Regions from separate parts of the Achromobacter sp. ES-001 genome, predicted to be linked through region 2. Evidence: predicted binding sites of a transcription regulator. Region 2 holds the regulator's gene; the other holds the start of a gene.
The links. The regulator HrcA, encoded in region 2, represses chaperone genes, less so after heat shock. The targets are predictions, from matches to a motif close to TTAGCACTCNNNNNNNNNGAGTGCTAA.

Region 1 (4,419 bases), 1.0 Mb from region 2:
TGGACAGCCACTGGCACGACTCGATGATGATCGACAACCCGCAGGTGCTATTCAAGCGCCTGACCCGCTGGCCGCAGGCGCGCGTGCTGTTGTGGGGCCACGTGCATCACGAATTCGATCGTCGCCGCCACAACCTTCGCATGCTGGCCACGCCGTCGACCTGCTTTCAATTCAGCATCCGCGACGGCAAGCACGTGGTGGACAACCTGGCGCCGGGTTATCGCTGGATCAAGCTTTATCAGGATGGATCGATGGCCACCGGCGTGCGTCGCGTGCAGGACGCGCTGTGGCATACGGCGCTTGCAGCGGACAACGCGCAGGCCGCATAAAAATCGGGGCACCAGATATACGAATATATGTGGTGCCCCGCAAGCATCCGTCTCATAGGGGAGGGGAAAGAGGAGAAGCCGAGACGGATGGCAAGACTGCTAACCAAAGTTCGCGGTCTACATGAAGTTAGTCGGCGCACTCTTTATTAAGTTTCTGAAGATCCCGAAATTCGCCGGCTAATTTGTATCAAGTTATTTATTAGTCCAGATGCCAGGCGGCATCGTGGCGGCATCGGCGGAAGCATCGGTGCCAGCGCTGCAAAAAGCAAAGGGCCGCGCAAGCGGCCCTTCGTATGCAGCACCCGACGGATCAGGCAGCCAGGTTGCCGCGCATCTTCTTTAGCGCGGCGGCTTCGATCTGGCGAATGCGTTCGGCGGATACGCCGAACTCTTGTGCCAGTTCGTGCAGCGTGGCGCCGCCGTCGTCTTGCAGCCAGCGGGCTTCGACGATGCGGCGCGAGCGGGCGTCCAGCGCCTCAAGTGCGCTGTTCAGCCCGGTGCTTTGCAGTTCGTCGCGCGCCGCGCGTTCCAGCACCCGCGTGGGTTCCTGGCGGCCATCGTCGGACAGGTAGGCGATGGGCGCGTAGCTGTCGTCATCGTCGTCCTGGTTTTCCAGCGACATTTCGCGGCCCGACAGGCGCACTTCCATTTCGCTGACGTCTTCGCGGCGCACGTTCAATTCGCGCGCGATGTGGTCGACCTGGTCGGGGTCCAGCGTCTGGCCATCGGGACGCATGCTGCGCAGGTTGAAGAACAGCTTGCGCTGCGCCTTGGTCGTGGCGACCTTGACCAAGCGCCAGTTGCGGATGATGTATTCGTGGATTTCGGCCTTGATCCAGTGCACGGCAAACGACACCAGCCGCACACCGCGCTCGGGGTCGAAACGCTTAACGGCCTTCATCAGGCCAACGTTGCCTTCCTGGATCAGGTCGGCATGCGGCAAACCGTAGCCCAGGTATTGGCGCGCCACTGACACCACCAGGCGCAGGTGCGACAGAATCAGTTCACGCGCAGCGCCCAGGTCTTCCTGGTCGCGCAGGCGACGGCCCAGCTCGGTTTCACGCTCGGCCGACAAAACCGGCAAGCGGTTGACCGAAGAAATATAAGCGTCGATCGTGCCAAGTGCGCCCGGATTGGCAATGGCCAACGCCAGAGCGTTGCCGGAAGCGGCCAACGAGGTACTGGGTTGTTTCATAGCGGGGGTCTCCGGAAAGCGAAGGGGTAACGACATGGATTCGATGTTAGCACTCTAGTAAAGGGAGTGCTAATTCGACTATTGCGACGCATCAAAGTTTCCATATTCTGATGCGGCCCTGTTTTTCCCAAAGCAGGGCGGCAGGCGGGTGCTACCAGCCCAGGCGTTTCAAGCCCTCGGCGGTGGCCTCGCCGTCCGGGCGGATGAACAAGGCGCCGCGTGGGTCCATGAACACCTGGTACTTCGCGCCGTCGAACAGGGGCATATATGCGCCGCTTCCGAATTGGACATCCACAAACGGGAACCAGTTCGGAAAACTTTTCTTCAGCGACCCTAAATCAGGCGCGGGCCAGTCGTCCAAGGCGTGGACAGAGCGCGTGGCCGAAGCCTCGCGGGCCGCGTCGCTATACCTGCCCGACAAGCGTTCCAGACGATACAGCGGCGGCACGCCTGCCATCAACGCCGGCAGGCGCCAGCGCACGACGCGGGCATCGATCTGCCACTGATCTCCATATAGAACGTACTGCTTGGGGCCCACGCCCGGCGCGTCGGTGGTGACTTGGAACTGCCCCTCGGCCTGCTGCCGGACTTCAACGCGGGCCACGGATTCGTCAGCGGTCAGCCTGAAAAACTGCACCAGCGACAGGGCCAGCAGCCCGGACACACAACCCAGCAGCACCAGCATCAAGCCGAACAGCCGGCGCACCGGCCGGAACTGGAAGATCTTGCGGCCGCGCTCGTCGCGGGGTCCGCCCCGCCCAAGCAGCATGACAAGGCCGGGCAGCAGGACGACGACGGCGCCTAGCAAAATCCAGACAAAAGGGGCGAGGCCGTTGATCAAATGACGAGTTCCTATGGGACGCCGAGGGTTTCAGCCCGACGCGCCCAGGACGCCACGAGCGCGCCGCGGCAGGCATTTCAGTATAAAAGCGTGGCTTTATGCCGCCAGTTTTCCAAGGCGTTCGACGTGAAACCGGATGTGATCCTCGATGAACGTCGAGATGAAGTAATAGCCGTGGTCGTAGCCCGGTTGGCGACGCAGCGTCAGGGGCTGGTCGGCCGCTGCGCAGGCGGCTTCGAATACCTCGGGATACAACTGGTCGGCCAGGAATTGGTCGGATTCCCCTTGATCGATCAGGATGCCGGCGGGAAAGGGCTGCTTCAAGCCGCGCATCAGGACCGATGCATCGTAGGCGGCCCAATCCGTTTCGTTGCCGCCCAGGTAGGCCCCGAATGCCTTCTTGCCCCAGGGGCAAAGGCTGGGCGCCGCAATCGGCGCAAACGCCGACACCGAGCGGAACTTGCCCGGGTTGCGCAGCGCCAGCACGAGCGCGCCATGGCCGCCCATGGAGTGGCCGAAGATGCCGGTGCGCGACGCGTCGCCAGGCAGGGTGTCGCCGGTGACGATGGCGTGCAGCTCGTCAGTCACGTAGCTGTACATGCGATAGTGGTCGCGCCAGGCGGGCGTTACCGCGTCGACATAGAAACCGGCGCCCGTGCCCAGGTCCCAGCTTTCTTCTTCGCCGGGCACGTTGGCGCCGCGCGGGCTGGTGTCGGGCGCGACCAGCATGACGCCAAGCTCGGCCGCCAGCCGCTGCGCGCCCGCCTTGATCATGAACGTTTCTTCCGTGCAGGTCAGGCCCGCCAGATAGATCAGCACCGGCACGGGGCCGGCATCGGCTTGCGGCGGAACGAAGACCGAAAAGCGCATCGGCAGGCCGATCTGCGTGGACTCATGGCGGTAGTACCGCTGCGTACCGCCAAAACAGCGATGCTGGGAAATGAGCTCCAGGGCCACGGGCATGGACGTTCTCCGGTCGGGGGGATGAAAAATTCGTCGACGGGTTAGGGTATATCCACGGTACGACGTTCCGTCGCCGAATGTTAACCTGCTGTGCATACAGGCCGGACGACAAAAAAACCCGAATCCGTGCCCATATTGTGATCACGGGACTTGACCAGCGCCCACCGTGGCACTATTTATATACCGTGAGCGAAGACAACCCGTTCTTCCAGATACGCAAGCCCTGACACTATGGCCCGTCTGCCCCGTCTGTACGCCCCTGGGCTGCCCCAACTGGTGCAGGCCAATTTCATTTCGCCGTTGGCGGCGCCGTCTCAACCCGCCCCCGCCGATATCCTGAACCAACTGGCCACCTGGCTGGGCGAATCTGCTCAACGCCATCGGGTATCGGTCCACGGCTGGTTGCTGGCCAATGACCGCATCCTGCTGCTGGCCACCCCTGCTGACGAAGAAGGGCTGCCCCGCTTGATGCAGACGCTGGGCCGCAACCTGGCGGCGCGCCTGCGTGGCGGCCGGGTCTTCGCGGGGCGCTACCGGTCCGCGCTGCTTGAACCGGGCGCGTGGGTGCTGCCGGCGCTGGTCTGGCTGGAAACGTATCCCGTGCGCAGCGGGGCATCGCAAGATCCGGATTCCTGGCCCTGGTCGTCCGCGTCCAGCCATACGGGCAACACCAATGCCGCGCCGGCGCAGTGGCAATCGGATCACGCCGACTACTGGGCTTGCGGCAACACGCCGTTCGACCGCCAGGCCAATTACCGCAAACGCTTGCAAGACGGCCTGTCGCGCGAAGAATCGCAGCGCATCGACCAGGCCGTCTCCGGCCAGTGGGCATTGGGCGGCCCCAGCTTCATCGCCAGCCTGGCGCATACCGCCAGCCGGCGAGTGGCCCCGGGCCAGCGCGGTCGGCCGCGCAAGAAACCCGCGACAACGACGGAGTCGGATACGCCGCCCCCGCCCCCGCCGCCCGGTACTGGGCAAAGTTCTTCCTGATAAACGAACCCGCCGCAATCGGCGGGTTTTTCTTTGGGTGTCAGTTGCGCCCGGGCTTGCCCTTTGTGCATTTTTTGCGACACGCGCGCCCGCGTTTTCCA
Region 2 (4,419 bases):
CCATTCGTCGGGGCCCAGTGCCAGCTGATCCAGTTCGTCCACCTGCCATTGCAGTCGGTCGCGTTCGTTGGCCAGGCTGGCGGCGTCTTTTTCGGCGGCTTCAAGTTGTCGCGCCAGCGCGCGCCATTGCTTCCACGCCTGACCCACGGCCTGGCGCAGATCGCCATGGCCGCCGTGCGCGTCCAGCAGATCGCGCTGCGCGTCGGGGCGCATCAGGCTTTGATGGGCGTGTTGGCCGTGGATGTCGACCAGGCTGTCGCCCAATTCGCGCAGCTGCCCCACGGTGGCGGGCGTGCCGTTGATGTATGCGCGGCTGCGGCCCTGCGCGTCGATGACCCGGCGCAGCGACAGTTCGTCATCGACGTCGATCTCGCGTTCGTTCAGCCAGCTGTGCAATGACTTCGGCGTATCGAACACGGCAGTGATGTCGGCGCGCGGTGCGCCTTCGCGCAGCATGCTGGCGTCGCCGCGTTCGCCCAGCGCAAGCGCCAGCGCGTCCACCAGGATGGATTTGCCCGCCCCGGTCTCGCCGGAGAACACGGTGAAGCCGGGGCCGAAATGGATTTCGGTCTGTTCGACGATGACGAAGTCGCGGATATGCAGGGTGCGCAGCATGTCGGGGCGCTTACTACTCTACGTTGTCGGTGGCCTGGGGCATCAGGTTCCAATGCAGCTTGCGGCGCAAGGTGGAAAAGAAGCTGTAGCCCTCGGGGTGCACGAAGCGAATGGTGTACGGCGCGCGCTGCACGACGATGCGGTCGCCCGGTTGCAGGTCGGACCAGGTCTGCATGTCGAAATGCACGCTGGCGCCCACTTCCACGCGGCCCATCGCGGTCAGCGTCATGTTCAGCACACCGGTGTCCGGGATGACGATGGGGCGATTCGACAGCGTTTGCGGCGCCACGGGCACCAGCACCATGGCGTTCATGCCGGGGTGCAGGATGGGGCCGTTGGCGGACAGCGCATACGCGGTCGAGCCGGTAGGGGTGGCGATGATCAGACCATCGGCGCGCTGTGTGTACATGAAGGCGCCGTCCAGTTCGACACGCACTTCGATCATGCCGCCGCGCCCGGCGCGGTTCAGCACGACGTCGTTGAGCGCCGACGCGGAATACATTTTCTGGTCGCCACGCCACACGCTGCCTTCCAGCAGCATGCGTTCTTCAATCTGGAAGCTGCCTTCAAGCACGCGCGCCAATGCACCGTGCGCGTCTTGCAGCGGGATGTCGGTGATGAAGCCCAGGCGCCCGTGGTTGATGCCCACCAGGGGGACACCAAATGGCGCCAGATGCCGGCCGGCGCCCAACACCGTGCCGTCGCCGCCCATCACGACGGCCAGCGATGCGTTCTGGCCGATCTCTTCGAGGGTAGCTATTGGGTATTCGGTCAGGCCGGTGTTGCGCGCGGTGTCGGCATCGATCAGCACATGCCGGCCCGCTTGCGTCAGCGCGTGCGCAAGGGCTCTTAGCGGGGTGTCCAGGCCGGTGTCCTGGTATCTGCCGATCAGGGCGACGGTAGGAAAGTGCATGGATGCGGGCGTATCAAAAGGGCGAAGCCGAAGCCAAAACCTGCCCGGAATGGGCCGATTAGCCGATTATATGGGGCCGCATATCTGCTTGCGGGACAAAAATCGCCTTTATCCTAAAAGATTCCTTAAAATGCCCGCTATGGATGACCGCGCACGCGCACTACTGAAAGCGTTGATAGAACGCTACATCGCCGATGGGCAGCCCGTCGGCTCGCGGACGCTATCGAAAGTCTTTGACTTGTCCCCGGCTACCATCCGCAATGTCATGGCGGACCTGGAAGAGCTGGGGCTGATCCATAGCCCGCACACCTCCGCCGGCCGCGTGCCTACGCCGCGGGGCTATCGCATGTTCGTCGATTCCCTGCTGGCCGTGCAGTCTTATCAGCTGCAACCGCACAACATGGGCGAAATGCTGTCGGCGGCCGAACCTACCCGCGCCGTCAATGCCGCCGCCGCGTTGCTGTCCAACCTGACGCAATTCGCGGGCGTGGTGCTGACCCCCAAGCGCGCCCAGGTGTTCCGGCAGATCGAATTCATCCGGCTGTCGGACAAGCGCGTGCTGCTTATCATCGTCACGCCGGATGGCGATGTCCAGAACCGCATTCTCTTTGTCCAGCGCGATTACGCCGAGGCGGAATTGCTGGAAGCCGGCAATTTCTTCAACATGCATTTCGCGGGCAAGTCGTTCAACGCCGTGCGCCAGACGCTATCGACCGAACTAGCCCAGCTGCGCGAAGACATTTCGCGGCTGATGCAGGCGGCGGTCGAGGCCAGCGCCGAGGCCGCGGAAGACGGCGACACCATGGTCATCTCGGGCGAGCGCAAGCTGCTGGACGTTACCGATATCGCGTCCGACATGGATCGGCTGCGCAAGATGTTCTCGCTGTTCGAGAAAAAGACCGACCTGCTGCAACTGCTGGACGTGTCCAGCCGCGCGCAGGGCGTGCAGATCTACATCGGCGGCGATTCCCAATTGGTGCCCATGGAAGAGGTCTCGGTCATTACCGCGCCCTATGGCGTGGACGGCAAGGTCGTGGGCACGTTGGGCGTCATCGGCCCGACCCGCATGGCTTACGAACGCGTGATTCCCATCGTGGACATCACGGCGCGCCTGCTGTCCAACGCGCTCAGCCACAACCAGTAGTCCCATTCAAAGCTACATCCTCCTCGCGGAGGAAGGGGAGTTTTTGTGTTTCTTCGCCTGTTCAAGTACCTGTGGCCTGAACGCTACCTGCCGGAAGCCGAGCAGGACGACCCCTTCAACGAAGACCCGCCGGCCCGCGCGCCCGGCAAAGTCGGGGTGCTGCTGGTCAACCTGGGTACGCCGGATACGCCGGACAAACAGGGCATCCGCAAATACCTGGGCGAATTCCTGTCCGACCCCCGCGTCATTGAAATTCCACGTTATTTATGGAAACCCATCCTGTACGGGCTGGTGCTGACGCTGCGACCCAAGAAGCTGGCGCCGCGCTATGCGGGCGTCTGGCTGAAAGAAGGGTCGCCCCTGATGGTCTATAGCCAGCGTCAGGCGGACGGCGTACGCGCCGCGCTGGAGGCGGCGGGCATCGACGCCGTGGTGGAACTGGGCATGCGCTACGGCAACCCGTCCATCCCCGACGCCATCACCCGTTTGCGCGCGGCCGGTTGCGAACGCATCCTGACCGTGCCGCTTTACCCGCAATACGCGGCCAGCACCACAGCCACGGTCGTGGACGCGGTTACCCGCCATGCCGGGCGCCTGCGGGATCAGCCCGAACTGCGCTTTACCAAGCGCTTTCACGAGGACCCCGCCTGGCTGGACCCGCTGGCCGCCCGCATCGAGTCGTTCTGGCGCGAGCACGGCAAGCCGCAGAAGCTGGTCATGAGCTTTCACGGCTTGCCGCGATATTCCATCGAATTGGGCGACCCCTACTACCGCGACTGCATGGAGTCGGCCCGCCTGTTGTCCCAGCGGCTGTCGCTGCCGCGCGAACAGATCGAAGTCACCTTCCAAAGCCGCTTTGGTACTGCCCGCTGGCTTGAGCCCTATACCGAACCGACCCTGAAAGCGTTAGCCGCTTCGGGTGTTACCGAGGTGGATGTGGTGTGCCCGGGATTTGTGGCAGACTGTCTGGAAACCCTGGAAGAGATCAGCCTGGAATGCCGGGACGCCTTTATTGAGGCGGGCGGCAAGCAGTTTCGTTACATCCCTGCGCTGAACGACGATCCCGCGTGGATCGCCGGCTTGGCCACTTTGGTGGAACGCAACTTGCAGGGCTGGCCGTTGAAGATCCAGGCCAACACGGACTTGAAGGAGAAGGCGCATGCACCATGATCCCAAGAGCGGCAAGAGCGTAAAAAAGGGGACCGTTGCCACCCCGGTGGACGAGGATCAGGTCGAACACGATCTGGACGAAGCGCTAGCCGAGACCTTTCCCGCCAGCGATCCCATCGCCATCCGCCCTGAACCGGACGACGATGACGACAAGGTGGATCGCGGGCTCGAAGAGAGCTTCCCCGCCAGCGACCCGGTCGCCCCGGCGCAGCCCCACAAGAAGTAAGCAGCCGGCCCCGCCGGGCCAAGCCCGGGCGGGCTTGCTGCCTCGGGCGGGCGCCGTCAGGGAATATTTCCCTTTCCCGGGCTTGAAATAGGGGTATTGGCCCCCATTCATGTCTGCGAAAGCCATTCTTTTTGGAGGATTCCCCATGACGGCACCCCACGAGCCTGTAGATAAGACGCCCGAAGCCGGCCAGAACGCCGACGCGGCACCCGCCGACCAGGGCGCGGCAGAGGCCGAGCTGAACGAGTTGCGCGCCCAGCTGGACGCCGCCCAAGCTACCGTCAATGAGCAGCACGATCAGCTTCTGCGTGTGCACGCCGAAGCTGAAAATGTGCGCCGCCGCGCGCAGGA

Region 1: a site for HrcA is predicted at 1,571-1,597, ahead of rpoH (RNA polymerase sigma factor RpoH). Genes of this name have one in related genera too.

The regions. Positions count from the first base shown of each region.
Region 1 is NZ_CP079940.1:207,371-211,789, reverse strand. It holds gene KYT87_RS01010 (phosphodiesterase) at 1-329, shown strand, start outside; gene rpoH (RNA polymerase sigma factor RpoH) at 640-1,560, opposite strand; gene KYT87_RS01000 (hypothetical protein) at 1,676-2,365, opposite strand; gene fghA (S-formylglutathione hydrolase) at 2,462-3,328, opposite strand; gene KYT87_RS00990 (hypothetical protein) at 3,560-4,318, shown strand.
Region 2 is NZ_CP079940.1:1,202,771-1,207,189, forward strand. It holds gene recN (DNA repair protein RecN) at 1-615, opposite strand, end outside; gene KYT87_RS05375 (NAD kinase) at 629-1,528, opposite strand; gene hrcA (heat-inducible transcriptional repressor HrcA) at 1,668-2,672, shown strand; gene hemH (ferrochelatase) at 2,718-3,842, shown strand; gene KYT87_RS05390 (hypothetical protein) at 3,832-4,068, shown strand; gene grpE (nucleotide exchange factor GrpE) at 4,214-4,419, shown strand, end outside.